Regions from separate parts of the Paenibacillus hebaui genome, predicted to be linked through region 3. Evidence: predicted binding sites of a transcription regulator. Region 3 holds the regulator's gene; each other region holds the start of a gene.
The links. The regulator Rex, encoded in region 3, represses fermentation and respiration genes when NADH is low (regulators of the CRP and FNR family bind a similar motif). The targets are predictions, from matches to a motif close to TTGTGAAATATTTCACAA.
Positions count from the first base shown of each region.

Region 1: pflB (formate C-acetyltransferase) is a predicted target of Rex. The motif match lies at 5,784-5,801, and genes of this name have one in related genera.
Region 2: ACR32F_RS30620 (cytochrome ubiquinol oxidase subunit I) is a predicted target of Rex. The motif match lies at 4,657-4,674, and genes of this name have one in related genera.
Region 4: ACR32F_RS29955 (formate/nitrite transporter family protein) is a predicted target of Rex. The motif match lies at 5,411-5,428, and genes of this name have one in related genera.

Region 1 is NZ_CP196836.1:4,743,786-4,751,628, forward strand. It holds gene ACR32F_RS21525 (carbohydrate ABC transporter permease) at 1-830, opposite strand, end outside; gene ACR32F_RS21530 (extracellular solute-binding protein) at 1,004-2,368, opposite strand; gene pflA (pyruvate formate-lyase-activating protein) at 2,590-3,342, opposite strand; gene pflB (formate C-acetyltransferase) at 3,444-5,702, opposite strand; gene adhE (bifunctional acetaldehyde-CoA/alcohol dehydrogenase) at 6,559-7,843, opposite strand, start outside.
Region 2 is NZ_CP196836.1:6,807,563-6,815,405, forward strand. It holds gene cydC (thiol reductant ABC exporter subunit CydC) at 1-300, opposite strand, end outside; gene cydD (thiol reductant ABC exporter subunit CydD) at 302-2,116, opposite strand; gene cydB (cytochrome d ubiquinol oxidase subunit II) at 2,118-3,134, opposite strand; gene ACR32F_RS30620 (cytochrome ubiquinol oxidase subunit I) at 3,118-4,533, opposite strand; gene ACR32F_RS30625 (hypothetical protein) at 5,113-6,411, shown strand; gene ACR32F_RS30630 (glycosyltransferase) at 6,411-7,340, shown strand; gene ACR32F_RS30635 (glycosyltransferase family 4 protein) at 7,342-7,843, shown strand, end outside.
Region 3 is NZ_CP196836.1:4,370,088-4,377,930, forward strand. It holds gene ACR32F_RS19235 (3-hydroxyacyl-CoA dehydrogenase family protein) at 1-507, opposite strand, end outside; gene ACR32F_RS19240 (AAA family ATPase) at 641-2,143, opposite strand; gene ACR32F_RS19245 (hypothetical protein) at 2,136-2,663, opposite strand; gene ACR32F_RS19250 (cell wall elongation regulator TseB-like domain-containing protein) at 2,968-3,498, opposite strand; gene ACR32F_RS19255 (amidohydrolase) at 3,539-4,846, opposite strand; gene ACR32F_RS19260 (redox-sensing transcriptional repressor Rex) at 4,830-5,486, opposite strand; gene dinG (ATP-dependent DNA helicase DinG) at 5,704-7,843, opposite strand, start outside.
Region 4 is NZ_CP196836.1:6,647,518-6,655,360, forward strand. It holds partial or broken gene ACR32F_RS29935 (hypothetical protein) at 48-371, opposite strand; gene ACR32F_RS29940 (hypothetical protein) at 525-737, opposite strand; gene ACR32F_RS29945 (hypothetical protein) at 750-1,625, opposite strand; gene ACR32F_RS29950 (molybdopterin-containing oxidoreductase family protein) at 1,968-4,031, opposite strand; gene ACR32F_RS29955 (formate/nitrite transporter family protein) at 4,472-5,323, opposite strand; gene ACR32F_RS29960 (hypothetical protein) at 5,597-6,100, shown strand; gene ACR32F_RS29965 (hypothetical protein) at 6,293-6,778, shown strand; gene ACR32F_RS29970 (FAD-dependent oxidoreductase) at 6,912-7,843, opposite strand, start outside.

The sequences.
Region 1 (7,843 bases), 370 kb from region 3:
AGCACAAGCGTCAGAGCAAAGATTAGAACCGCAATCGTATTGCCATAGCCGTATTTAAAATTGGTAATCGCATATTTGATCATATACGTGGCAAGCACCTCGGTAGAGCCTGCCGGTCCACCTTTGGTCATGACCAGAACAATATCAGCCGCCTTCATCGCTCCAGCTATGGACAGCATGACCACAACCGAAATAATCGGCTTGATTAATGGTAACGTAATTTTAAACGCTCGCTGTACCGCTGTGGCTCCATCAATGGCAGCCGCTTCGTCTAGATCACGTGGGATGGCCAATATAGCCGCCAATACCATGACAATGTAAAATCCTGTCCACTGCCAGGCGTTGGTCACGAGAATGGAGATCATCGCGAACCGGTTATCGGACAGCCAATAGACCGGAGAGATGTTTACAGCTTCAAGCAACTGGTTCAGCAGTCCAATGTTGGGTTCATAGATGAACCCCCACAAAATTCCGATGACTGCCGTAGACATAATTGAAGGCAAAAAAACAGCTGTTTTGTACAATCCCTTCAGCTTCTTCACGTTTGCAATGAGCAGGGAGAACAGCACGATAATAGGTACCTGGATCAATACGGAAAATGCAATAAAGAACCCATTATTGCGAGTGGAAATCCAGAATCGTTCATCTGTCAGCGCTTTTGCATAATTCGAAAGTCCGACAAAACGTGGCTCTGCGGATACCCCGTTCCAGCTGGTCAGGCTGTAATAGAGTGAACTGCCAATCGGATAAAGGAAGAACATGACAAACAGGAACAATGCAGGTAATACAAACAATGTATAGATCAACGGGCTGCGGAGTGAAGTGTTCATGATCTACCTCCTTCAGTAACTTCAACTTCTTATGCTCATGAATCGCGCAGTTTCCTCAGCAGTGGAGTCTTCAGATTTCACCAAGGGCTTTGCCCCGGCAATATTCCAACCGGGGCAAGCCAGCATGATGATGAGGCAGGTTTCTTACCTGGTTTCTTACCTGTACAGCTCCACTATTCAACCGAAGCATTTGCCTCTTCCTGAACCTTTTGCAATTCTTCCGCCATCTTCTCTGGAGTGGTCTGTCCACCAATCAGCTTCTGAATTTGCAGGTTGCTGATCTCTGTAGTCACATCAGCCTGAACGAGTGCATCAAATGCTGGGAATGAAGTCTGGGATGCATTCAGGACCGCCACGATTTCCTTCATCAACTCATCCGTGATGCTGTCAGTCAGTACCTTCTCATCCAGTTTCATCGCTGGTAACACGCCATCTTCCACGAGCCCGCGTACTTGCATATCTTCGTTGTAGAAATTTTTGATAAACGCTTTGACAGCCTCCAGTTTCTGCGGGTCATCCGCAACGGAAGCGGAGAAACCATATCCATTATTGACGTCACGCATCAGAGCCGTCTGATCTCCTGCACCATTCTCTACCGGAGGCATGTTGAAGAATCCAACCTTGTCAATGAGCGATTCTCCGCTCTGCCCTTCCTTGAATACAGACGATTTCCATGTTCCGTCATACATCAGAATGGCTTCACCGCTCGTGAATTGAGTGGTGTATTCCGCATATTCAAAGCCAAGTTCGCCTTTTTTGAAATAACCTTTATCGACCCATTCTTTATGCTTCGCAAATCCCGCAACAACGCCCGGATCGGTCCACTTGGCTTCACCTGTCGCGAACTTTGCCGTGATATCAGGTCCGGCATAACGGGACCAAAGGTGGTTGGTTAACATGAGTGGAACCCAGCCTGCCTTGGAAGCAGAAGCAAGCGGGACTTTACCGTCAGCCTTGATCTCGGCCAGCATGTTGTCCAGTTCAGCCATCGTTGTAGGCGCTTTCCAACCTTTTTGTGCAAAATACTCTTTATTGTAGAAAAATCCTTCCCCCGATCCCCCAATAGGAAGCCCATACACCTTGCCTTCATAAGTGAATGGCTCAAGTGAGGTAAACTGGTCCTGGAGGCCCAGCTCTTGCAGAATTGGCGTCAGATCCAGCAACATGCTTTCTTTGGCATAGACTTTGGAGTCTGGACTGCCAAACAGTTCGAAGATATCCGGCGGGTTGCCTGCTGCCATCTCTCCACGAAGCTTTTCCTTGCGGTTCACATCCGATTCAACACCATCCAGCGTAAAAGTTAGATTAGGTACTTCGCTCTCCACTTTGTCCACCACATCCTGCAGAATGGCCAGCCTTTTTTGTTTGTCGGCGCCCACCTGAGTGTGACGGAGAAGCATCTCAACCGGTTCCTTGCTCGTCTCTGCAGGCGCATTGCCTGCTCCTTGCTGTGGTTCGTTACTTGAGCTTGCACATCCCGCCAGTGTCCACGAAGTGATAAGCAATAATGAAAGCAGCAATGTCATTCCTTTTTTCATCTGGTTGACCCTCCTCAACGTATCGAGCATTTGGCTTTACACTCTGATTATAAAAAGCCGAAGCTTACATCGTAAGGATGACAATTCATCAATGGAGGGATAAAATCCTTCACTGGGCCAATAAATCAACTGCCACACATCGGATAACAGCAAAAAAACAGCCCCTGCGAAACGTGTTCGCAAAGACTGCTTGGTTGATAGATCCTGTATATAAAAGCTAGTTACTTATTGGAGCAAGCCATGCCCGCTGTTTCGGAGCGGCCTTGTTCAATCAGGCGATACGCCCGCTCTACTTCCTCTTCACTCGGAGAAGGAACACCTTCCAGCGGATATATTTTCCCCATAGCTTGCCATTTGTAGATGCCCATCTGATGATAAGGCAGGATTTCGAACTTCTCGACCCCATTTAATGTGCCTATAAACCTTCCGAGGTTGAGCAAATCCTCTTCCTCGTTGTGAATGCCTGGTACATACACGTGGCGAATCCACATTTTCCGTCCCTGATCCGATAACCACTGTGCGGTCTTCAGTGTTCTTTCGTTGGATTTACCCGTCAGCTTGATATGCTTCTCATCATCGATATGTTTCAGATCCAGCAGAACCAAGTCCGTGTTATCCAACAGATCGTGAATCCGATCCGGTTCATTGAAACCATTGCTATCCAGCGTCGTGTGTAATCCCCAACGGCGTTTCGCTTCCTTGAAGACTTCGGCTACAAAATGAGCCTGCAATGTAGGCTCCCCACCAGATACCGTGAGTCCCCCGCCAGAGCTGCGATAGTAAGTGAGGTACGGCTCAATCTCGGCCAGTACCTCCTCCACGCTCATTTCCTTACCACCGTCCAGTGCCCATGTATCCGGGTTGTGACAATACTGGCATTTGAGTAGACATCCCTGCATAAAAAGCACGAAGCGGATGCCTGGGCCGTCAACCGTCCCGAAAGTTTCGAGTGAATGAATATGTCCGTTAACCATGCTGCCTCTTCCTTTCTGTATCCGCATCCGCTGTGCGTTTAATATGTGTTCAATCTTTTCTCAAGGCCATCTTCTTATCTCAAATTCATGACATGCAATGATTACATGGAGCCATGGAACGTCCGGTTAATGACATCCAATTGTTGCTCACGAGTCAGCTTGATGAAGTTAACCGCGTAACCAGATACCCGTACCGTCAATTGCGGATAGTTTTCCGGGTGGTCCATGGCGTCAATCAGTTGCTGACGATCAAATACGTTTACGTTTAGATGGTGTGCGCCTTGACCGAAGTATCCGTCCATCATGGCAACCAGATTGGATTTACGTGTATCCGACTCTTTACCCAAGGCTTTAGGTACAATAGAGAACGTATTGGAAATTCCGTCAAGACTGTGTTCATACGGTAATTTGGCTACAGAGCCCAGGGATGCCAGCGCACCTTTTTTATCTCGGCCATGCATTGGGTTCGCCCCTGGTGCAAACGGTTCGCCTGCTTTACGACCATCCGGTGTTGTACCTGTTTTCTTACCGTATACCACGTTGGAAGTGATCGTCAGAACGGATTGCGTTGGAATCGCATTACGATATGCTTTGTGTTTGCGAATCATACCCATGAAGCTTTCTACCAGTTCAACTGCAATGTTGTCCACACTGTCTTCATTGTTACCGTAACAAGGGAACTCGCCTTCGATTTCAAAGTCAATCGCGATGCCTTGTTCGTTGCGGATCGGTTTAACTTTGGCATATTTGATTGCACTCAGGGAGTCTGCGGCAACCGAGAGACCGGCAATACCACAAGCCATTGTACGAACGATGTCGCGGTCATGCAGTGCCATTTCAATGCGCTCGTAGCTATATTTATCATGCATGTAGTGAATGACGTTGAGTGAGTTCATGTACAGTTTGGCGAGCCACTCCATCATCGGTTTGAAACGTTTCATAACTTCATTGTAATCCAGTACTTCGCTTGTAATTGCTGGGTATTCAGGTCCTACCTGAGCGCCGGATTTCTCATCACGTCCACCATTGATCGCATACAGCAATGCTTTCGCCAAGTTGGCACGTGCCCCGAAGAACTGCATTTGTTTACCAATCTTCATGGCGGATACACAGCAGGCAATACCGTAATCTTCACCATAGATTGGACGCATCAGATCATCATTTTCGTACTGGATCGAGCTGGTTTCAATGGATACTTTCGTGCAATATTCTTTGAAAGCTTCCGGAAGCTTGGTAGACCAGAGTACAGTCAGATTCGGCTCGGGTGCAGGACCCAGGTTGTTCAGAGTGTGCAGGAAACGGAAGCTGTTCTTAGTTACCCGCGTTTCTCCGTTCACGGACATGCCGCCAATGGATTCGGTTACCCATGTTGGGTCTCCACTGAACAGTTCGTTATAATCCGGTGTACGCAGGAATTTGACGATCCGCAGTTTCATTACAAAGTGGTCAACCAGCTCCTGTGCCTGTTCCTCTGTTAACATACCTTCTTGCAAATCACGTTCGATGTAAATATCCAGGAACGAAGAGACACGTCCAAGCGACATCGCCGCACCGTTTTGCTCTTTGATCGCAGCCAGGTAACCGAAGTATAGCCATTGGAATGCTTCTTTTGCCGTTGTTGCTGGTAAGGAAATATCGAAGCCGTGCATTTCACCCAGTTGTTTCAGTTCCTGCAATGCACGAATTTGTTCGGACAATTCTTCACGTAAACGAATGACATCTTCATCAATTACGTCCACTTCGAGTGCATTCAGTTCACCTTTTTTATTCCGAATCAGGAAGTCCACACCATAGAGTGCTACCCGACGATAGTCACCGATGATCCGGCCACGGCCGTAAGCATCTGGCAATCCTGTAATGATCCCTGCTTTACGTGCTGCACGCATGTCGGATGTATAAGCATCGAATACGCCCTGGTTATGTGTTTTGCGAATGTTCGTAAATATATCAATGACTTCTTGAGGCATTTCGAAGCCATAAGCTTCACAAGCATCAATCATCATGCGAATTCCGCCGAATGGTTGAATGGAACGTTTGAATGGAGCATCGGTTTGTACACCGACAATCTGCTCTTTGGATTTATCCAGATAACCTGGTTGGTGAGATACAATGGTTCCTGGCGTGTTCACGTCAACATCGAGCACCCCGCCGTTATCGCGCTCTTTTTTGGTCAAATCAGATACGATATCCCATAACTCTTTCGTATTCTGGGTTGCACCTGCGAGAAATGCTTCATCGCCATAATAAGGGGACAAGTTGTGTACCAGAAAATCATTCACGTCTACGGATTTGGTCCAAGTTCCTTTGGTAAAGCTTCTCCAGCCTGTTAGTTGTTTGACATCTTTTTCGATCACCGACATAGTAATCCCTCCACAAATTTGGATTTCCGGACACATGACAGGATGCTTCACTCGTCTCATCTGTGCCCAGAGCCGCGATTAATGTGATTAATTTCACATGTGAGCCGGAACACGTTCTCTCTACTTGGGAACCGGAACCGCGGAATGAATGTTTTTCTTACATTTTCAGTATACGACTTCGTGCTTTCACCATCTGTGATTTTTGTCACAAAGTCAGTGACCTTCCTCACTCCACCTGCGCTGTGTCTCATTGAACCCTATAAAATTCACACTTAGCCACTGCGTGGGCAGAACAACTTCCGATCGCTGTTATCCCCGATTTCAATTGGAACTATATAAATTGAACGAAAGGATATGTACACTGGCCACTCCAAGGATAGAACAACCTTCCGATCGCTGTTACCCCCAGATTTTTTTGATTCCCTTTAAAAAGGGGAAAATCCGGGGATAAAGGCGAACGCTATCGCTTCTTCAGGTTATTTCTATCCCCTTCGTTCTTGTGTACATGTATAGTTCAATCTATATAGCATTATAGGTTGAACTCATGCTTGAAAGGCGAACGCTTCGCTTCTTCCGTTTTTTCTGCCCTCTCCGTTGTCGTGTGAATATCTTGTTCAAATAGCCGCATCACGGATTCCTTGTTACCTCTTATAAAAAAGAAGCATTTGGACCTCTACAACTCGGTCCAAGCTTACTTAAATGAAAGAACATCTGAAAAAGCGGTCGCTTCGCTCTTCCGTTTTTCTGCCCTCTTCGTTATCGTGTGAAATACGGCAATCGGGGCTCCCCATCTCGGGGAACCCTGAATCATTGCCTCAATAATCTTGGCTCGTTGCTTGGTGTTTTGAATTAATTGTTATTCAAACTTTCCATAGAACGCATTGCGGTAAACGTCTGCCAGTTCAGTCACCAGCGGCAACTTCGGATTAGCGGTTGTACATTGGTCTTCAAAGGCACGATCTGCCAGATAATCCACATGTGCTTCGAAGTCTTTTGGATCAAATCCAATTTCCTGGAATGATTCCTCAATGCCCAGTGTTTTGTTCATTTTACGAATGGCATTGATCAGGCTTGTAACCCCTTCTTCTGTTGTACGTGCAGGCAATCCCAGAATACGGGCAATTTCCGCATAACGCTCATCCGCAACAAAGTGCGAATATTTCGGGAACGATGCAAATTTGGTCGGTTTTTTCGCATTGTAGCGAATGACGTGTGGCAACAGGATTGCATTGGTACGTCCATGTGCGGTGTGGTACTGTCCACCCCATTTGTGCGCCAAGCTGTGGTTAATGCCCAGGAATGCGTTGGCAAAAGCCATACCGGCAATCGTGGATGCATTATGCATTTTCTCACGAGCCAATTTGTCACCTTGCAGCGCCGATTGCTCCAGGTATTGGAACACCAGCTGAATCGCTTTGATCGCCAGACCATCCGTGTAATCATTCGCCATGACAGACACATAGGCTTCAATCGCATGAGTCAGTACGTCCATACCTGTATCTGCAACTGCTGTTCTAGGCAGGGAGTATACGAATTCCGGATCTACGATGGCTACGTCTGGTGTCAGCTCATAGTCTGCCAGTGGGTATTTGGTATTGCCCTGATTTTTGTCCGTGATTACTGCAAACGATGTTACTTCCGAACCTGTACCTGATGTTGTCGGAATAGCTACGAATTTCGCTTTTACGCCGAGACGTGGATATTTGTAGATCCGTTTGCGGATATCCATGAATTTTTGCTTCAGATCGTTGAAGTCGGTGTCCGGGTATTCATAGAACAACCACATCGCTTTCGCAGCATCCATCGGTGATCCCCCGCCGAGTGCGATAATGCAGTCCGGCTGGAAGCGGCGCATCATTTCTGTACCGCGATCTACCGTTGTTGTGGACGGATCGGGTTCTACATCGGAGAATACTTCGATCGCTACCGGCATTTGGCGTTGACGCAGATAATGCTCTACTTTTTCCACATAACCGAGTTTGACCATCATGGCATCCGTAATAATCGCAACGCGAGTGATGTCAGGCATTTTCGCAAGATACTGTGTTGCACCTTTTTCAAAATAGACTTTGTTCGGCACTTTGAACCACTGCATATTCACGGTACGGCGAGCCACCCTTTTCACGTTGATTAAGTTTACA
Region 2 (7,843 bases), 2.4 Mb from region 3:
CAGGACCGCGTCATGTCCAGCCAACCGTTCAACATATCGGAACACGGCGCGAAAAATCCCGAATGCGCGTACACCCACAATGGGCACGTACACCATCAAAATATTTTCAGGACGCAGTGCGGACTTGGAGATGAGAAATCCGGAGGTAAAGAGCAACAGCACCGCACACAACGTCGCGCATGTTCCCAGCGCAATGACTGCAATGAATCTCCAGCGGTACTGTGCCACATAAGGAGCGATCCAGCTATTCTTTTCTCTCCCGTTTCGGACGGTCTCCGTCTGCTCATATCCGGCTTTCATCTCATACCGCCTCCATCTGGGCCTGAACCATCTGATAATACATACCTTGGCGTGCCAGTAATTCCTTATGTGTACCTGTTTCTGCTACCGTGCCACCGTCCATGACGATAATCCGGTCCATATGTGGCATCCAGTGCAGACGATGTGTCGCCAGAAAGATCAGTTTGCCCTCAAACAACGGCAACATCGTCTGTTTCAGTTCATACTCCGTCTCCACATCCAGATGCGCTGTCGGTTCGTCCAGCAGCAAGACGGGCCGCGCACTGAGCAAAGCCCGTGCCAGAGCTACCCGTTGCTCTTGTCCACCGCTGAGCTGTCTGCCACCAGCCCCAATTAGCTCATGCAATCCACTTGGCAACGAGGACGCAAGTTTGTTCAATCCGGCTGCATTGATCGCTTCTGCTACTTCCGCATCGGAAGCTTCCGGCTTGTAGAAACGAACATTATCCGCCAGACTGCCACTAAAAATAGTTGGATGCTGCGGAATGGATGCAGCCTGTTTTGTCCATGCTTCCATCATCTCTGGAGATAAAGGCTCGCCGTTCATTAATACTTGACCTGAGGTCGGCGGTTGGAAGCCTGCCAGTACATCCATCAGGGTTGACTTTCCTGCACCGCTGGCTCCAATAATCCCTACCTTACCCAGACCCGAGACTTGAAATGTGACATCATTCAGGGAACAAGGTCCGTGCTTCTCATGCTGTACCTGCACATCGGTAAGCGCAAGTCTGCTGTCCTCATCCCATGAGAGAGTCGACATCGGCACCTCGTGATCCAATCTATTATGTTGTGGCGAAAGGGAAACTTCGTCCTTTCCTACCACACCATGTATAACGGTATTTGTGTAAGCTTCCTTTTGCTTCCGTTCAGCCGCTTTTCCTCGCTCAATCATCTGTCCGATGGCTTCCCCGGCTTCTTTACCATCCAATGTAGCATGATAATCAGCACCTACCATACGTACGGGCAGGAAGTATTCCGGGGCCAGAATGAGTACGGTCAGCGCTGGACCAAGTAACATATGCCCTTCCGTTAGACGCAACCCCAGTCCGACTGCCACTGTGGCTACAGACAGCATGGTGAAAAAGTCGAGTGCAAACGAGGACAGAAAGGCCATACGCAGGGTTGACATCGTGGCCTTCCGATACCGCTGGCTGACCCGAATAATCGTATCCGCATGTTTGCCGCTCTGTCCCAGTGTTTTCAATGTCTCCAGTCCACGCAGTGTATCGACAAAATGATTCGCCAGCGCTTTGTAGGACTTGAACTGCCCATCGATCTTACGCTGGGCAGCCAAACCAATTAGAATCATAAACACAATCAGGATCGGGAGTGTAAGCATCAGGATAATCCCGGACATCCAATCCAGTCTCAACACATACAGCAGAATGAGGATGGGTGTAAACCCCATGCCCAGCATGCGGGGAATAAACAGTTCCAGATATGTCTTGTACTGGGCTATTCCTTCGCGTGCCAGTGTAACCAGATGTCCTGTGCCTTCCGTTTTGGCAAAACGCGGTCCCAACCGGAACCACTGTTCCACCATCTGTCTACGCAGATCCGTTCCTGTCTTCTCTGCATACCTCGAAGTAACGAGCTGCAACCAGAAGGAAATGGCATAGCGGGCAGCAAAAGCAGCCAGGAACAGCAGCAGTACAGGGTATTGCTCCTTTACGGAAGATCCTTCAAACAATGCCGTTATGACCTGCGCCAGCCATTTGGCCTGCATAATAATCGTCATCGCCTGCAAGAGCACCAGCGCTGAAACCAGCGCCAGTACGGGCCGGATGCCCGGCAGCTTCAGCAACCCCCGTCCCATGTCAGTACTCCAGGTGATGCTGCTCGTTCAGACGTTTGCGGAAAATGTAGTAACTCCAGATCTGATAACCGAGTACAAACGGCAGCAAAGTACAAGCCACGATGGTCATCACTTTGAGTGAATAGGCACCGGATGCAGCATTGTAGACGGTCAGATCAAACGCCGGACCCAAGGAACTCACCATGACTCTTGGAAAAAGACCGATAAATACGGAGGCAAAAGCAATAGCAATCACGGCTCCCGTCATCCCGAACGCCCAGCCCTCACGTTTTTGACGAACGAAGTAGGCAGCCAATGCTAACGATACCGCTCCAAGTGTAACCATAATCCAGAGTGCCCATCCACGTACGGCGAACACATCGGTCATGAAGTATGTCATTCCTGCGTAGACCGCAAGGATTGCGGCCAGCGGCAGCATCAGTTTTTTCGCCGTATTCAAGGCACGTTCTCTGAGATCACCCACTGTCCGCAATGAAGCAAACAGCAGCCCATGAACCAGACACAGCAAGGTCACACTTAAACCACCCACGACGGAATACGGATTAACAATATCCAGGAATCCTGCGCGCATCTGCATCTCCCCATCAATGGGCAGACCCTTCATCAGTGTGGCAAAGACAACCCCGAACAAAAAAGGCAACAACGCACTGGAGACAACGATGATGACATCCCATGTTTTGCGCCAACGTTCATGTCTCATTTTGCTACGGAATTCAAAGGCCACTCCACGGCCAATCAAGGCCAGCAGTACCACAACAAGGGGCAGATAGAACCCGCTGAACAACGTGGCATACCAATGCGGGAAGGCTGCAAACATAGCGCCCCCTGCTGTAATCAGCCACACTTCGTTGCCATCCCAGAACGGGCCAATCGAGTTGATCAGGGTGCGGCGTTCACGATCCGTTTTGCCAATAATTCCGGTGGACATGCCCACTCCAAAATCAAAACCTTCCAGAAAGAAAAACCCTACGAACAAAACAGCAATCAACAAAAACCATAACTCACTTAGTGACAACAGAATAACCCCCATCCACGCCGAACGGATCGGCCGATTCATCGTGATCCTCCGGCTTATCGACTGCGTAAGGCCCTGCTTTGATTTCACGAACGAACAGATAAACCATCACTGCGCCCAGAATCGCATAAGTCGCTGTAAACGCGATGGTGGAGAACAAAATCTGCCCTGCGGACACATTCGGTGACACTCCGGCTTCAGTCGTCATGTACCCAAATACCGTCCACGGTTGCCTTCCTACCTCGGTCATAATCCAGCCCGCAGTATTGGCGATAAACGGCAGTGCAATGGCCCACACCATCAGACGCATAAACCACTTGCCCGCTCCCTCCAGCTTCCTGCGCATCGCCAGATAGGTACCGTATATAGCAAGCAGAATCATCAATCCGCCGGCAGCAATCATGATGCGGAAACTCCAGAAAGTTGTCCGTACCGGAGGAATGTAATCTCCTGGTCCGTACGTCTGCTCATACTCTGCCTGCAATTCCTTCATGCCTTTAACACTGCCGGAAAACTTGCTATAGGACAGATAACTGAGTAGTCCCGGAATTTTCAGCTCACCAGAACTCTCCTGCTTATCCGGATCAATAAATGCCACGACAGTCCAAGGCGCAGGATCTTCTGTTGTTGTCCATGTCCCTTCACTGGCAGCCATCTTCATCGGCTGTGTCTCGACCAGATATTGCGCCTGGAAGTGACCCGAGAAGGCAACACCGATTGAAGAAATAAGAGCAATGATGATGGCAATATTAAACGATTTGCGGAAGATCTCCACGTCTTGCTTCTTCATCAACTTGTAGGCACTAATTCCCGTCACCACAAATGCACCCGTCATTAACGCACCGAAGATGGTATGCGGGAACTCGACCAGCAGCTGACCATTCGTTATCAGTGCAAAGAAATCATTCATCTCGGCGCGGCCATTATTTATTTCGAATCCGACCGGATGCTGCATGAACGAGTTGGCTGCTAGAATCCACAGCGCAGACAGGAATGTACCCACGAATACTAGCCAAATACAAGCCAAATGCGCTTTTTTGGACAATCGATCCCATCCAAAAATCCAAATCCCAATAAAGGTAGACTCCATAAAAAACGCCAGCAAAGCTTCAATCGCCAGTGGCGCACCGAATACGTCCCCGACAAACCGGGAGTACTCCGACCAGTTCATACCGAACTGGAATTCTTGAAAAATACCTGTGACCACACCGACGGCAAAGTTAATCAAGAATAGCTTGCCCCAGAATTTGGCCATCGTTTTGTAAATTTCCTTACCCTTGACTACGTACAACGTCTCCATAATCGCTACCAGCAGCACCAGACCGATGGAAAGCGGCACAAAAAAGAAATGGAAAATCGTTGTAAGCGCATATTGGATACGCGACAACATGATCGGATCCATACCGTTACCCCTTCTTTCTGTTCATATCGCAGTTTTACATATCTGGCATTGAAGCTGCACCTTCGATGTCTGTTCGCCAAATACGTTTGATGAACGTATTGTGCCAGATTGGCTATTTTATACATGTGACAATTATCACAAAGTCTGCCAAGACAGTGAAAAAAAGTGACGCTGGTCACACAATAGATAAAATTCAGCCTAATCTTCAAGTGCGTGTTCAAAAAGTCTGTTTTTCAGTACCGAGAAGATGGAATGAAGCTAGAAATGGAGTAGCGGAGTGTAGGGAAAACGACGTGAGCAACTACAATGTTTCCGAAGGAAACAACCTTCGCAAGCATATGCTTATTCGGCTGAATTTCAACTTCGATGCTGATGATGCTGCTAGGCATGATTCGTAATCAAAAGCGGACTTTTTGAACAACCTCTTTAAGCTCGCCAGCTTCGTCTATTCACGGAAGTTGCTCATGTTTGGGACGGAACGCCCATATGTTAGAGTCAGGCATACAATGCGCAATGCTGTGAGGGCTTTACATATGGAGCATTTCTGCAAATCCAACAATAAAGTGAGGTGATGAACTGATGGAAGAACTTGCTCCACTCCCGGACTCGAAGCCCCAACAAGATATCCATGCAGGGCAAGTGGATACGGCACGATCCCCGATTCGTTATATTCTGTTCCCTCGAAAGGGGGGATGGTCCACGTTCCCCTATCCAGATATCACTGCTCTGCTGGCAGCCGAAGGGGTCGTCTACTACGTCAGCAGCCTGGAACGTTCTGAGGATATGCCTACGGCCATTACCGTAATTCCACTCTCTGAGGCAGAGAGCATGCTGCAGGAACCACACACCGTCGCGGTAGTGGCCCATCCCTACTGGCTTACGGCAACGGCTTCGCTTGAACCGGAGCTATGTATTGCACTGCTTCCCGAGCCGGTTGGTGATGAAATTGAGTCTCCCTTGTGGGAGAGCTGTATCTCTAAGCTGATCGGCATCTCCGATCTGGTGGGTACATCATCGGAAACACGGTACATGAAGCTCGTATTCCAGGGAGTACGCGCCATCTGGCTAAACGGAGAAGATCCTTCACCCGCTGGAACAATGCAAAAGGATGACCTTGAAGTCCCTCTTCGGGACTACGAACTGTTATTTCTGCATGCTCTGCGGCAGACCCTTTCGGGTGTCCAAGATACGGTAACCCCGCTTCAATGCAGTGTGCGGGCTGACTTCTACCGTCAGCTCCGATCCAAAACAGGAGCGCATGAGACGATTTCCTTTTTGCTGGCAGCCTATGAATATGTGCTGGGAGATTCCAGAGCAGCCGCTTCACTCAAGGAGTCATTCACCCATGCGGTAACGAGCGGGCGCAACGATAGTGTGAATTCACACTACCGCTTCCTCTCTGCCATTCACGCCAAAGCCGGGGAAATTGAAGAAGCCCTGCAGGTTTACGGAATCAGTGCAGGCAATGAACAGGAACGGCATCATTATGAACAACTCTGCCGCTGGCTGGAAGCCGGAGAAGATCAGCTCGTACGAGCGGAACTGCTGCGTCTGAATGACGACTATGGAACCGCCCTGCGCATACTGGATGAACTCGGTGGAGAAACGGCACGACATTGGAAGTTCCGCATTTATCAAGAGACCGGACGTGTGGAAGATGCGCTGGCACTGGTTCATGAGGTCGATATCCAGGATAGCCCCAGTCGCCGCGATTATCAGCAATTGTCGGGTACAGCCATGGCGCTACGCGGTGAACGTCACGGTGCAGTGAGGCAGTTTCTCGAAACGGCATTGGACGATGAAGATGCACTGGCCCAGATTGTAGAGATGGAACTGCTGGAACATGCCGTACAACAATTGCTGGGGGAGGTGCCATAATGCTGGACCCGAAGAAACGAAGGCAACATGTGAAGGGTCCGATTCTACAGTCGGTCAGCTCTGCCGGAGGAACCCTTTCTTCCACCGGAACACCGAACGAACCAAACAATCAGAACAGCGGCTATGCAGAAAATACTCTGGAAGACCAGGATAAGCCCAAGCAACAACAGGAAACCTCGGTGTTACAGGGGGAGTCCGCATCTATTCGCCGGGTTCGCAAAAGTCAGGACAACAAATTGACCGCCATGCTTCAGGTTCGCAATGAGCGTGGGCGATACCTTGAAGAAGTGTTGGACGATCTGAGTGAATTCGTGGATGAGATCGTCATTGTGGACGATGCCAGTACGGACGGAACACCTGATATATGCAGAGCTTATCCTAAAGTCGTTCGCCTGGAGGTGCTGGAAAAGCCATTATTTGCCGAGGAATGGAGACTGCGGAATGCTCTATGGCAAGCAGCTGCGGGTACCTCCCCAGATTGGCTGCTCTCGGTGGATGCCGATGAACTTTACAGTATGGAAGCCAAAGAAGCCATACGCGCTCTGATTAATCAGGAGTATGCGGACTGGATTGGATTCCGATTTTACGATATGTGGGGTGGCCGAACCCACTATCGGGAAGATGACCTCTGGGGTCTGCACAGAAGACATACGGCTTCACTTGTGCGCTACATGCCGGGTTATCCCTATTTTTATCCTCAGCAAAATCATCATGTGCCTCGTCTTCCGTTGCCCTGCACCGTATTACCGGGCATCAATACGGAGCTAAAGGTACAACACCTCGGCTGGTCGGGCAGCCTGGAGGATCGGGTCCGTAAATACTTGCGTTATAAACGCATTGATCCTAACGGGGAGTGGGGAAATCTGAAGCATTACGAGTCGATTCTGGACCCGGAGCCCCGGTTGATTCCCTGGAAGGAGGAGCGGTGAGATGGGCGTGATCAGCATTTTGACACACAGCTTCACCAATGGCTACAACCGGGAATTCGGCCGGGTATTTGGTGGTGGGCTGGAGCGTTATATTTTGGATCTGTGCAGTGTAATTCGCGGACTCGGACATATCCCGGAGGTTCATCAGTTGTCCTATTTCGAAGCGTTTCAGACCCGAACAGAACAAATCGATGTATTCGGTTATGCCTACGATATGAATGATGTGCCCGAAGCCTTCGCCCGAATGGCAGCAGCAGCACGCGGTCCCGTGATCTATGCAAGCTGTCTCTGGCAACCCATTGCCTACAAACCCGGCAGTCTCGGGATCTGCCATGGCATTAACTGGGATCGCCCAGGTCTGCCCCTGAATACCAAGCAACAGGTCGCCGAACACATCCAGCAGGCACTGGACGGACTTATACGTATCGTATCTGTGGATTCGCATTTTCAAACCTTTTGCCGGGCAGCATGTACTTTCAACGATCCCGGACAGGTTGTCCTCA
Region 3 (7,843 bases):
GCGTCTGGTTTCTTCAAATGTGGTATCTGACGTTTTCAGACCACGGATAATTTCTACAAGATCAACCCGGGATACCGGGTGAATAAAGTGCATACCAATAACACGCTCTGGATATTTGGTTGAGCTTGCAAGCTCAGTCAAACTCAGCGTGGATGTATTACTTGCAAGAATTACGTTACTCGGGCAAACCTGATCCAGTTGACTGAATACCGCTTTTTTCGCGTCCAGATCTTCCGTGATGGTTTCAATAACCATATCGCAAGTTCCCAGTTCAGCCAAGTGAGCAACTTTGGTAATGCGGGAGAGAATCAATTTCTTCTCCGCCTTCGTAATAGCCCATTTCTCCAGTTGCTTATCGAGGTTAGTTTCAATCATGTCATAGGCATGATCCAACTTCTCCGTTGTGTGCTCCACCAGAAGCACATCAAGTCCTTTGGCTGCAAGCATTTGGGAAATACCTTGTCCCATTGTACCGCCGCCGACAACTCCTATTTTTTTGAAAAACATGGTTCTGCTCCATCCTTTCGGTTCTCTATTTCTCTATTGTACCCTGTTCGCCGAAAATTACAAATTTCGACCCAACATATAATAATATCTTAGCATGAGTGAAATGTAAAAAAAAATAACCGACATAATTAAATTATGCCGGTAGAAGGGCGTTGTCACGAAATTGACAACGAAATTGATCGCCAGACAATACTTCTTCCTTCATCAACGTGTCGAGTGAATTGTCGAAAATTGTCCGTTGCGCTTCAAGCAAACGTTTGGTCTGTTCCATCAGGTCTTGCAGGATGTCCTTGTTCTCCCGCATCAATTCTTCGGTGGTTACCATTTCCATGTTAACAATACCAAGAGATGTAAGACCAGATGCCATCATCGTCTGCACCAGATTGGTCGCTTGTTCAAAATCATTACGTGATCCTGTACTGCGTCCACCATAGTACATCTCCTCTGCAGCCGCACCACCCAAAGCAATCATGATCTGCTCTTCAAGAAAGCGTTTCGTGTACAGAAATTGTTCTTGCTGAGGGTTATGACGCACGTATCCCAAAGCCTGTCCACGTGGACTGAGCGCTACCTGACTTACGCTGCCGGGCCGAACCAGTTCAGCCATAATGGCATGACCCAATTCATGAATAGCCACTCGTTTCTTTTCTTCAACGCTTGATTCGCGGTCTGTCTTCTCACCCATCATCACTTTATCAATCGCAAGGGACAAGTGGCGCTGTTCAATATGGAGCATGTCATCTCTCATCGCATAGATTGCCGCTTCATTCATGACACTCTCCAGCTGTGCTCCTGAGAAACCATAGGATTCCTCCGCGGTCTTGTCCAGGCTAACTCCCTCCAAGAGAGGCTTGTTGACTGCATGCAACTCCAGAATATGTTTTCTGCCCTTCTTGTCAGGCAAGTCCACCTGAATGTGACGGTCAAAACGTCCCGGACGAGTCAATGCACTATCCAACATCTCTTTTCGGTTTGTTGCAGCAATTACAAGTATTCGCGGTGTATCGGAAGAGTATATGCCATCCATTTCCGTCAACAGCTGATTCAACGTCTGATCATATTCACGCTGCTGTCCACCTTCACGTTTACCGCCGATAACATCAATCTCATCAATGAATATAATGACATTTTCCTTGTTTTCTTTGGCGGCACGCGTTCTGGCATCACGAAATAAATCACGGATTCTGCCAGCTCCCACACCGACATACATTTCGACGAATTCACTACCTGATGCTGCTACAAATATTGAATCGGTATAGTGAGCAGCCGCTTTGGCCATCAATGTCTTTCCTGTTCCAGGAGGACCCGTGAGCAAGATACCTTTCAATGGTCGAATCCCGAACTTCTGAATTTCTTCATGTCGGATGAGAAAATCAAGCGCTTCCCGAAGTTCCTGCTTGGCACTTTCCTGACCACCAATTTCTTCGAAGGTAAGTTTGGAAGGTCCTTTTTTCTTGCGTTTGCGCTCCTCACCCGCTCCCACCGTAATCCCGCCGCGCATTTGCATCACGAGTAACAACGCTCCGACAACCATCAGCGCGATCAGAATCGGAACAATGTTTACACCTATAAAAGCAAGAAAAACAATCAATACAGGGACAAATCCAATGGCAATTTCTTTCGTCCACTTAGGCATTGGGCCACACTCCTATCTGACCGGGCACACGCGGCAGAATAATAAACTTGCTGGCATCACCGTCTCTGAGACTGACATATACATTATTATCGTCCATTGCTGTATTGACCTTGATTCCATTCGTCGCCATCTTGGACAAGGTTGGTGTAATCTCGGTGTATTGCTTGTTTTCCATCGCCTGAGCTACGGTAAACATGGCGTCACCCCACCAAGACTCTAACGCTTCATTCGAATGGTCCACCACATCAAGCTTTAACGAGCGGGTACCAATTAAAGTCTGTCCTTCTTTGTGAATATATTGTACCAACCTGCCCAAATCAACATCTGGCTGCAGATCAAGTTTCAACTGCACATCATTGCGGTTAATAGTTAATTGAACATCGTTGACTCCATCATACTGGGTCACCATGTTTTGAATTGGACCTTGCACAGCCATCTGACGATACACAAACCAACCTCCAAACAACAGAACGGCTGAAATGACGGCAGTTAAAGCAATAGGCAATACTTTTAGCTTCAAGTGAGTTTCCCCTCCCATGATTTTGGCCCATCCTATAGCTTATAGGCATAATTATGAATTAATGTACGCTTTTCCTGTGATGCACCCAACAGGATTATTTGTGTTTGATGTTACCTTGAATACATATTTGAGTATATCACATCGTATATACAATTTCGAAGGCGAAAATATGAATAAATTAATATTTTTAACTATTTAAATCAAAACTGATATTGAATATACGCCAAAGAACCGGTCCAGTCGGGTTTCCGTCTGCCGGTTCTTTGCAATCATTTCCCAGAAAATAACGGGTATGCTAGCTGATCTACCTATTCGGGATCGTGTAGACGAGATCAACCTGCTCCCCATTACTAAAGCGATAAAAGCGATAATAATTGTGTGTATCATCGTTATAATAGACTTGCCATACATAGATTCCGTTAACTACACCAGGCATAATTCTCTTAATCTCTCCAGCAGGTACTTCAGAGATGAATCGATTCCGAATTTGCGCTTCAGACATGCCGTTCTGCAATAGTTCACTATGAACCGCTTTGGCACCGGTGACTGGTTTGTTATTTTTGTCAAACTTGACCCACACCACAACTTCCTGATTATCCTTATTCTTGCCGATCAAGGTCCAGTATATATTATCTCCGCCGTCTTTCTGTCCCCAGACGTACTTTCGCAGTTCTTCATAAGATGTGATCCCTAGCTGTTCCTGTGCCGCCTGTATAGCCAATGCCTCTTCTTGGCGCTGGTCTTGGGTTACATAGACATAATAGCGCTGAAGTCCAAACAGGATCAGAATCAGGAGCAGCAGCGAAATCCATATCCACTTCTTTTTTTTCTTCAAAAGCCGAACTTCCTTTCCCTAGGACGCTGCTGTCCTGTAATTAGCGGGCGAGCAGACCATTAAATGCCAGTTGGGATTCTCGCAAAATGCGCTCTTCATCCATCGTAAGACATTCACCATGTTTGACCAGTTGTTTACCATCCACCCACACATGCTCCACGTCCTTGGCAGATGCCGAGTAAATAGTATGGGAAATCAGATCCGTATGCGGGTAGAAATGGGCCTGTTCGATGTTCAGAGCAATAAAGTCAGCCTTCATGCCTACTTGCAGTGTACCTGTGTTGTTCAGGAAAATAGATTTTGCACCATACGAAGTTCCGAGCGTAAGCGCTTCTCCTGCTGGTACTGCCGTAGGATCACCGGATACGCCTTTATGAATCAATGCAGCCAGTCTCATCTCTTCAAACATATCCAGGTTGTTGTTGCTCGCCGGTCCGTCTGTTCCGAGGGAAACGGTAACACCTGCTCTCAACAGATCAGGGACACGCGCAACACCGGAAGCCAGTTTCAGGTTACTACCTGGATTATGGGAAACCGCTACATCATGCCGTGCCAGGATTTCAATCTCTTCATCATTCAGATGCACCGCGTGTGCGACCAGAGAGGGACGTGAGAAGAAGCCCAGTTTCTCCAAATGTGCGACCGGACGCAATCCATAATCTGTCACGTTCTGTTCCACTTCACGAAGCGTTTCAGACATATGCGTATGCAGCGGCAGATTCAGATCATGTGCAACCTGCACCAGCTTCTCTATGTAGTCAGGAGGACAAGTATAGGGTGCGTGTGGAGAGATTACGGTTGTTATTCGTCCATCTGCCTGTCCATTCCATTCACGAGCAAAAGCAGCCGACTCCTCCAGCTTCCGCAATTGTTCTTCTTCGGAGCACAGACCGATCACACCACGGGCCAGTGCTGCCCGCACGCCGGACTGTTCAACAACTTTGGCAACCTGATCCATATGATCATACATATCCAGGAATGCCGTTGTTCCACCTTTCAACATCTCAAGCACGGATAGCGATGTGCCCCAGTATACGTCCTCAGACGTCATCTTGGCTTCCATTGGCCACATCTTCTCCTGCAACCATACCTGCAGCGCCAGATCGTCTCCATGGCCTCTGAGAAGCGACATAGCCGCGTGACCATGCGTATTGATCAGACCCGGCAGGAAGAACAGTCCTTTTCCATCAACCTTGGTCAGACCTTCGTCTCCTTCCGGCAATGTCTCACCAATATGCACAATCTTGTCATCCTCCACGACCATATAACCTTGAACCACTTTCCATTTCGCACCCTCACTGACGGCAAATTTGCCGTTGTGAATTACCCATCTATTTGTTGTCGTCATCTTCCTCGTCGTCCTTTCCGTTCTCCAAGTAATAAGCCAGACTAAGCAGATCCGTCGTAAAATCGGCATGATGAATGCGGATATGCGGCGGAGTTTTCAGAATCGTCGGTGCAAAATTCAGGATCGCTTCAATCCCGGATTCAATCAGCTGATCAGCTACATTTTGAGCTTCCGTATCCGGAACTGTAATAATTCCAATACGAATGTTATCCTTTTTGACCGAATCCGTTAACTCATTCATCGGCTGAACAATCAGACTATTGATTTGACTGCCAATCTTCGGACCGTAGGCATCAAATATAGCGACAATCTTCATATTATCTTTCAGATATGCGTTGTAATTAGACAAGGCCTGTCCTAGATTACCAGCTCCGACAAGAGCTACATTGATTTGCTGATCAATTTTTAAGATATGACGAATTTTCTCAATCAGATAAGAAACGTCATAACCAATACCTTTACGACCAAAATCACCGAAGTAAGCCAGGTCTTTACGAATTTGAGCCGGATTCAGATCCAGTCTCAGTCCAAGTTCTTGAGAAGAAACCGTATTGACTTCACGCTGATGCAATTCACTCAAATAGCGCAAGTAAACAGGCAGGCGCCGCACCACGGCTTCCGAAATTTTATCCGATTTCATTATATGCTCCCCCTGACCAATGCCTCGATAGATTGATGAAAAAAGTGGAGCAATCCACATGAAACCATTACGAAAGATAAGGAATCATATAGAATGCTCTTTATATAAGCAATAAGTGCATTACATTGTAAATATTTGAAGAGGAATGATCCATAAAGTTTACCGCTAAATCCAAGCATCCTGCAAGGATTGAGCAGGTGAAACATCTCTGTTATTGCTATTCCTCAGCTGGTTTCTCGAGCCATTCCGCAATCCGTGGAACCATCTGCTGCGTGAGCATATGTTCCATCTTGGGACCTGGTAATGAATATAAAAAGTACTTGCCATAATAAGCTTCAATGACGCGTGTATCATATACAATGACAATACCTCTGTCTTGGGCAGTACGAACCAGCCTGCCGAAACCCTGTTTGAAACGGATGACCGCTTGAGGTACAGACAGCTTCGTAAACGGATTTTTCTTCTGTTGCTGCAAAAGCTCGCTCTTCGCTTCAACCAAAGGATGGTTTGGCGGCTGGAAGGGCAGTCTGACAATCGCTAGGCAGGTCAAGGCTTCTCCGGGAATGTCTACCCCTTCCCAGAAACTGCTTGTTCCGAGAAGCACGGTTGCTTTTGCTTCCTGAAAACGGCGTGTCAGCTTGGAGCGATTACCACTGTCTACCCCTTGCCCCAGCAAGGAGATGTCGTTGCCGGACAATGCCTCTTTAAGCGGGTCGTAGACTTGTCTCAGCATGCGGTAGGAAGTGAACAGCACCATCATCCGCCCACGCGTTGCGATGGCCGTCTCCGCCAGTGAATGAACCAGCATTTCCACAAAGTGAGCATCACCTACACTGCCCTTCACGCTTGGGAAGTCACGCGGAATAACCAATAGGGCCTGATCGCGATAGTTGAATGGAGACGGCAGCATGGACGTCAATAGACGATTATTCTCGGAAGCTTCCTGTAAGCCAAGCTGTTCAATCATGAATTGAAATGACTTGTCAACGGAGAGCGTAGCCGATGTAAGCACAACACTTTTCTTTTTATCAAAGAACATATCCTTCAATTGTGCACTGACATCAACAGGAACAGCGTACAGCTGCAGTGATTTACTGCGGAATTGGCCACTAGCCTCCATCCAGTAAACGGTATTGGCATCATCCATGCGCATAAAGAAACGCAGATTATCCTTGATCATAGCCAGATCCTTGAGCAGGCCTGTAATGTCCGTGATCAGACTATCAGACTGATAATCATCCTGATCTTCTTTTACCTCAAGCAGCAGCTTGTCGCCCTTACGAATCAAGTCACCAAGCGTTACATAAATCTGGTTCTCAACATCCTGCAACTCCTGCCATTTGGCAGGTTTTTGTGAAGGTTTCAACCGGAGGGAAAATTGTCCCGTCTCTCCTGGAGAAGCATCACTTCGTTCAGGCAGCAGACCGAACAATGTATCACTTAACCGATCCCACATCTCCTTAACTTCAACCGCAAGTGGGAACATCTGATCAATCACGGAACCCCACTGCGCTGACTTTTCATGACCTGACAATTGAGAACGCAGCATCGGGAGTTGACCGTTCCGGCTGTCTTTGAACAGTCGAGTCAATGTATGGACCAACGTGAAATATTTCATATGCAGGCCAAGGTGCTTACCTGCCACGTCCTCCAGATGATGGGCTTCATCGATCACCAGACTTTCGTAGGCAGGCAGCAGCTGATGGGCTGCTTTGACATCGGTAAACAATTTCGAGTGATTTGTAATGACGATATCGGACAGTCCAGCCTCATGTTTGGCCCGGTGATAGAAACATTTGCGGAACCATGGACAGGAGCGTCCAAGACAAGACTCCGACTCGCTCTGAACGGTCTCCCAGAAGTCTCCTCCGCGGCCGCTGAGGTTAAGTTCCTCATCATCTCCGGTCTCCGTCTGGGTGAGCCAGACAATCATCTGTGCCGCAGTGAAGTAGTCCTCCTTGGGTGTAGCAAATTCACGTTTGTTGATTTTGTGCTCGAATTTGCGCAAGCATAGATAATGCCCACGTCCTTTGAACACAGCCGCCTTAAACGGGAAAGGAACGACTTTGGTCAGCATGGGAATATCCCGCTCTCTCAATTGCTCCTGCAGGTTTATCGTATGTGTGCTGACCATGACTTTCTGTTCTTGCTTCACACTTTCATAGATCGCAGGCAATAGATAACCTAGTGATTTCCCTGTACCTGTTCCAGCTTCAATCAAGAGATGTTTCTCTTCATCCAGTGCTTGCCTTACCGTACTGAACATCTGGGTTTGTGCCTCGCGCTCCTCGTAATGATCCAACGTCTCTTTCAGATTATCTCTGACCTGATCCATATACTGCTCGAAGCTAACACCT
Region 4 (7,843 bases), 2.3 Mb from region 3:
CAAACCAAACAACCCTCACCCTGCTACAGGGTGAGGGTTGGTCGCTCCTATATAAATGCGGGATATACAGTGACCATACATGCCCGGATCAATTTATTTTTTACCGCGTGAATGAAATGTATCGTTTCAAATGCCCTTAGATCATCGGTCCGATCCTGGAAAAACTGTTCCTGAATCGCCTCAGGATCCAGATGCTCATATATAAGCAGTCCTGCTTCATCAAGCAAGGCCTCCATCTCTGCATAAGCGTACCCGGATTTCATCGGCTCACCACCTATTGCAGCCAATTTAACCATATTTTCAACCCGATTAAACCTTCCTTTTTCCTCAAAAAGGTGCTCATCTGCATAATCCAGAACTATAGAGCTTCCGTGAATTTTAGGCCTAACTCAAACAACGCGCACCGACTGAATATCGATACGCGCTGGAAGCAAGCTTTTAACTTAGAGTCTACTCAACAGGGTATAACTAGTTCATTAAGAAATTTTTTACTATTGTTAACATACATCCCACTGAAATCCCACTTAAGGTGCATCATTTTTTTTTAACTTTTTAAACTTTTTGACTTCATGAATTAATCTAATTATAAAAGCAATTTCAAGAGGCATACAAATGATAATTGCCACCACTAAAGAAGCCTCTAACGCCATATAAAATAATATTAAGACACCAATAATATAAACAATGGACATAATGATATCTCTCTTCGCTGCCTCGTATTCGGTTAATTGCTTCATATCATCATTCCTTTATATCTTCTGGAGTACTACATTATATACCCCGATATCAATTAATTCATCATAAGTTCTTTCATCCCCGCCATCATTCACCTGTGCTGTTTTGCCATTAAACGTAGCTTTTACTATATATCTTTCTGAGGCCAATCCTAGCATACCCTGAGAATAGACTTCCACTTGTGTTAAATATCTAGTTGCATCCATTGCACCAATTATTGAATCAACTGTAACTCCTAGAATCGTGATCCCCATTGCCTTCAAGAAGGTAGTGAACTTACCCTTAGTATAATAAATATCTATTATTGTAATTACCGTTGCCACAGCAGTCCCAGCGGATATATTCAGCTTATAATGCTTATCTTGCAGAACAGATTGCTTTTGATATATAGAACCATATTGCTTCCAAGCCGTATTATACTTTTGCTTAACAAAGTTAAAACCTGGAGAAGCATTCAATACAGCGCTTTGTGTTTCTACCGCTCCTGTGATTTGATTATCATGTTCATTAGAAAGTGCATTACCATCTGACTCACTAATCATTTCACTTGCTTTTTGTGTAACGACCTCACCATTCGCCGTAGTAGTTACTATTTCGTCAGAACTTATATCGTAAATGGCTTCAGCTACGAGTTTATTGTCTATAAAATGCTTAACAGTACGTATTCCGTTTTCTTCTTTTATATTAAAATCTATTATCTCTCCTGTGTTAGTCTCTTCGTAGCTCGCGTCAATATCAATTAACCCGTCCTGATCAGAATACTCATAGTTTAATTCTTTAATTTGGTCATCTTCGACGCCAACTTTATCAGCGTAAGTGTTAGCAGAAAAAGGTGAAAGTAAAAACGTTAGTATCAGTGTCAAAGAAGTAATTAAAGCAAATTTTCTCATTATATACCTCCTTTTTAAGTTAAATAGATAACAACAAATAATCCATTTATTGCTTTAATTATGACATACAGAGGATATAAGGGAACCCTTTTTTAGAATATTAATACAAATTAACTACATTATTTCGGAAGATTAGGTCTATTTACTTATATATTTAACTTTAGGCAACTAATAAATTAATACACCTGACAAAGAACCTATCGCCCTATCTTATACTATTTTTAACACATTTAAAGTACAGTTTCTTATAAAAATAGGCCTTTACGCTGACAATGTAACCAGTCAGTGCAAAGGCCATTTGAGTTGTTCATCTTACCTCAAAAATTCACGCTGCAAGCACACTCATTGACGCTTCACTTCAACAGTGGCCGAGAAGAAGGTCGCCCCGTTGCCCATGTCAGACAATCGGTTGGACGTGAGCGAATTGGCTCGCTGCTTCTTGCCATCACCATCCCACCATAAGCCTTGGCTGATGACGGTTCCCGGCAGCATGGCTTCACTTACCTTGGCGGTAAGTTCGATGCGCCCACGATCATTCCATACAACCACTGCATCTCCATCCTCCACGTTTCTGCGGGTAGCGTCCTCGGGGTGCATTTGCAATAGAGGCATCTTTTCCAAACGCTGATGTTTGGCTGAATTGCCAAAGGTGGAGTTCAGGAAATTATGGTTTGGCGGCGATAAGAACATCAACGGATACGTATCGGCAGGTCCAGCCGGATTCTCCCCATCATATCCTTCAACCAGAGCGCTATAGGTAGGGAGCGGTGGAAGCCCTCTCTGTTCCATCGTCTCCGAATACAATTCGATTTTGCCCGAAGGTGTAGGCAGTTGATCCAGAAATGCAGCATGTGGCGACATATCCAGCTTCACGAATCGATGCTGCTTCAGTCCCTCCAACGTTACTCCGTTCATGTATGGGTTGCCTGTGCCCTGAAGCGCGTCCTCAATCATCTGTTCCGGCGTTTCTCCGAAGATCACAGGATCGTACCCCATAGCCATCCCAAGCAGTGAAAATAATTCCACATTGCTCTTGCTCTCCCCGATCGGTGCAATCACTGGCTCTTGCAGATGAACGTACTGATGCCAATAGGAGGTATACAGATCCGTCGCTTCAAATGATGAAGTGGCTGGTAATAAAATATCTGCATATTTCGCCGTATCCGTCATGAACAGATCATGTACAACCGTGAACAGATCCTCCCGTGCAAAACCTCGCTCCACCCGCTCGGTATCCGGTGCCACCACCAGTGGATTGCTGCAATAGACCATCATGGCCCGGATCGGCTGCTCCGCTTCCAGCAGCGCTTCGCCAATCCGGTTCATGTTCACGACACGCGGCTTCGGATTCTGCCGCAGTTCCGGACGTTCCAACGCCTCGCTATTCGTGCTCGCGTAGCTGTTGGTACGAACGGCACCGCCGCCTTGCTTCAGCCATTGTCCTGTAATAGCAGGCAGACAAGCGACACTGCGCACGTTCATGCCACCGTTATCATGGTGCTGGAGGCCATTCCCGATGTGAATATGGGCTGCCTGTGCGTTGCCGTACAGCTTGGCCAACTTCACAATCGTCTCCTCCGGCACGCCAGTAATACGCGCAACGCGATCAGGGGTGTAACTGCGGACATGATCACGCAGCGCCTCATGACCAATGGTATACTTTTGCATAAACGCTTCATCCGTCAGTCCCTGTTCGAATAACACATGCATCAATCCCAACGCCAGTGCGCTGTCTGTACCCGGATAAAGTGGGATAAACCAATCTCCCCATTGGGCGGTACGATTGCGATGAACGTCGATTACGACGATTTGGGCGCCTTTCTTGCGGGCTTTCTCCGCCAAAACCACCTGATGCATATTCGTACTGACGATGTTGCCACCCCACACCAGGATGAGATCCGCATGTTCCGTATCTTCGGGTAGAGTTCCCCGGTTGGCACCCATCGTATATTTCCAGCCGGTGTTTCCGGCCGAGTTACAGATCGTCTGCTCTAGTACACTCGCACCAAGCGCATTGAAGAACCGCCGATCCATGCCATCTACTCCAAGAATGCCCATGTTGCCGTAGAAGCTGTATGGGAGGATACTCTCGGGTCCATAGGTTTCAGACAGCGAACTGAATTTCGCTGTAATCTCCCCAATCGCCTCGTCCCAGCTGATTCGTTCAAACTTGCCTTCACCCTTGGCTCCAACACGTCTCATCGGATATTGCAACCGCTCGGGGTGATATACCCGCTCTGTCATGTTTCTGACTTTATTACAGATGGCGCCCTTCGTAATCGGATGGTCCGGATTGCCGGCTACCTTCACGATTTTGCCGTTCTCTTTGTGAAGCAGTAGGCCGCAAGTATCTGGACAGTCGAGCGGGCAAACTGCCGCAAATACACCATTCTCCTGATCGATCATTTCCAGGTTTCTCCCCCTTCAAAAACTATCCTTATATCATATCTTCTCCAAGGTAATCGCGTAAAGAGAACAGTCTTTATTCACCGCTACAGCCGCTCCAAAATGTATAAAAAAATATTTATACTCCATGATTCATTCTCGGAATGCAGGGGTAAATTAAAAATAAGGCATTAGGCTAGTGTTTCCCCACTTCCTCCTTATGCCATATCATGGACCACTCCCGAAATTCGCCATGAACAGGTTTCGTTCCCCCGAACCTTGTCATGGCGAATTTATTTTGCCTGGAAATCCAACAACCAAAAGACGATTCCATTCCCGTTCCATCACAGCATGATTGCCATGATCCGAACGAGATCAGAATCGCCTTAGCCTATATCCATATACGATACGATGAACTTATGCAGCCGATTCGATGATAACGGGTCGTTCGACTGTATCTGCTACGCCTGCTTGCTCCACATCGCTCTAGCCTCAGTCTCCACAGGTTCGACCACCATCTTCACCTCTGGTTTCACTTCCGGCTCACTCTTGCGCAGATAAACCATCCAGTAGGCAGCAGCAACAAACAGTGCGCCCCCCGCCATATTTCCCAGCCATACCGGAATGAAATTCATGATATATTGTCCCCACGAATAATGCCCTTCGAAAATCGCCGCAGGGATCAGAAACATATTAGCCACAACGTGCTGGAATCCAATAGCGACAAAGGCCATCGTTGGGAACCAAATTCCTAAGATTTTACCACTCATCGTATCCGATGCATAAGATAGCCACACCGCCAGTGCAACCAGCCAGTTACAGCCAATCCCGGAGATAAAGGCCTGCAGGAAGCTGTCATGCAGCTTGTGACCAGCCATATCCACCACTTTAGCCAAGTAAACGCCCTCACCAGTTAGACCAAGAACATGTCCAAACGCATAGGCCACAAAGATGGCTCCAAGAAAATTACCTAACGTTACTAAAGTAAGGTTTTTCAACATGCCGCCTACCGACAGCTTGCGTGCAATCGTAGCGAGCGGAACAGCCATCATATTACCTGTCAACAATTCGCCGCCACCTATGAGTACCAACATCAAACCAACAGGGAATACCGCCGCACCGATCAGATTAACCAGGCTCCCCCACTCTGCCGGAGCTGAGGAAATCACCCGAACATCAAGCAAGAATCCAAGCGCTATAAAAGCCCCTGCCAGAAAACTGAGCACGAGTACAGAAGATACCGGATTTTGAGCCTTCTTCATTCCCGTTTGCGCTGTATATTGTGCAACCTCAAGAGGTGTCTTTGCTGCCATATCGATCCTCTCCTTCACGGTTCATGAACAAATTAAATCAGTTTGGTTGGTTGATAAGTTCATTGTAACGCGAAGATATCGATAGGTTTGTTACTTTTATCACAAAGTCTGAAGGTTCCTATTTTACTCTGCTTTCAAAAAATTTCGTACTGACTAGCAGACGAATAAAAAGTAACTTAAACTTTTTTTTGGAAAATACTTGAATATTCTATAGAAATCATATTAAATTATAATTTAATCAATAACTATGTATGTGAGGAGAGATATACTCCATTGAAAAAAATAACATTTATATCTACTCTATGTTTAGCCTTGACGGTGGGTATCATATCCTACGTTTTTTTGAATAGTCGAGATGCCCGTGTAACAACCAAAGACACCGAGAATAGGAGTCAACTCACCGAAACGGTATCTATAGGAGATCCTGATCACGCAGTGACAACTCATGAACATGAATCCAAACCGCTATTTAAAACGGTATTAGCTGGAAACAATACATCTACTAATTTTAATGTTGACGGAGAATATAAGCATGTGAAAATCTTTATTGAGAACTCTGGAAAAAAAACGATAAAAGCGGTGATGGTGCATAACCGTTCAAGCGACGAATATTTTGTCGAAAAAGTAGCCCCTGGCGAGACTATTAAATGGACGAGTTTTACTGAATTTCCACAAGGCGTTGAGGAAGGAAAGTATTCCATCACCTATCGTGCTGATGGAGACAACTTTAGCGGGCAAGCTTGGGGAATATCATCTGAAATAGCCATTGATATGTAATTTATACATCTTGGAACCTCAAGTTCAGTGCATAGTTAATTAATTGGAATTTATCTACAACAATATGGATAGTAAAATTCATGAATTGTTACAAAATAAGGAATTATATTGGTAATATATTGATTTATATTTATATATATGGTTTAATAGTAATGTATTAACATTACACATACATAAGGGGATATACACTAAATGAAAAAAGCACTTTTATTATCCGTTTTGTCCTTGTCACTAGCAGCATCAGTATCTGTTGCAGCAGCTTCATCTGATCAAAAAACAGACAGAGTTACCAATGTTAATCCGTCTATAACTCCGATTATTGTTCAAGATGATGATCCTGTTATTGTTCCATTCAGAACTTCAGACCTTTTTAAAACTACCTTATCCGGAGTCACTGATAATAGTTTGTTCAATGTCGCTGGTGGATATGGCCATGTCAAAGTTTATATTAAAAATACTGGAAAATATACAATTAGAGCGGTAATGGTCCACGATTCAACAAAAAAAGAATACTTCAGTAAAGATATAGCTCCCGGTGGTACTCTGGATTGGAGAAGCTTTACGGATACTCCACAGGGAGTTAGAGGTGGAGATTATACGATAACTTATCGTGCTAATGGAAATCTGCTGAGTGGAAGTGCATGGGGAATATCTGCTGAGAACAACAACGAGCTATAGAGAAAAAACAGGAAAGTTAAAACTCATATCCTTAAATTATTCGATCATCCGTAACAAAAAGTTAACCCGACAGGCTGGTGATTTCTCATCGGCCGATCGGGTTATTTGTTGCTATAAATTAATCAAACCTTCCTTACACCATTGCTGGTGCTTTTACTTCTATTGGAGGCAGTGCTTGCAGACCCGCCGTGTTCAGGAAGTTCCACGGTTTGTTGTAATGTGGCTGGAAGAAGAAGTCGATGAAGGCCAGCTCATCTACCGTCATGTTGTTCTGAATGCAGACCGAGATGGTATTGATCGATTGGGTTAGATCAACCTGTGACATCACTTGTGCTCCGACGATACGGCGAGTTGCCTTCTCATATACAACTTTGAGCAACAGTTTCTCAGCGGTTGGCATGAACTCCGGACGGTAGCTGTCTTCCAGTATCACCGCTTCAACAATCAGACCTTCGTCAGCAGCAGACGTCTCGGTCAGACCTGTGCCGGCGATATTTTGTTCATAAATTTTGATACCCGATGTCCCTTGTGTACCCATATAAGGTGTCGTAGGACGAACCAGGTTACGGGCTACGAGTGTACCCATCCGAACGGCGTTGGTCGCCAGTGGAATGTAAGATGCTTTGCCTGTCGGGTTGTAATGAATCGCACAGCTATCACCCGCAGCGAAGATGTCTTCTTGGCTGGTTTGCATATATTTATCCACGATGATCGCGCCGTTGGGCAGCATATCCACCTGGTCTTTAAGCAGAGCAGTATTTGGGCGGAAACCAATGCACAGAATAACCAGATCTGTTTCAAACTCACCTTTGGAGGTGATGACCTTGGTCACTTTGCCATTCTCTCCGGTGAATTTCTGTACCGTTTGGCCGAGCGCCAGCTTGATGCCGCGTCCAGTCAACGTATCTTCAATCACATCCGTGAACTCAGGGTCCAAATATTTGTTCAGAATTCGGTCAACACTGTCAATTAGTGTAACTTCCTTGCCATTCATCTGGAAAGCCTCCACCAGCTCTACGCCGATGTATCCTGCACCGACTACAGTGATGCGTTTGGCATCTTTGG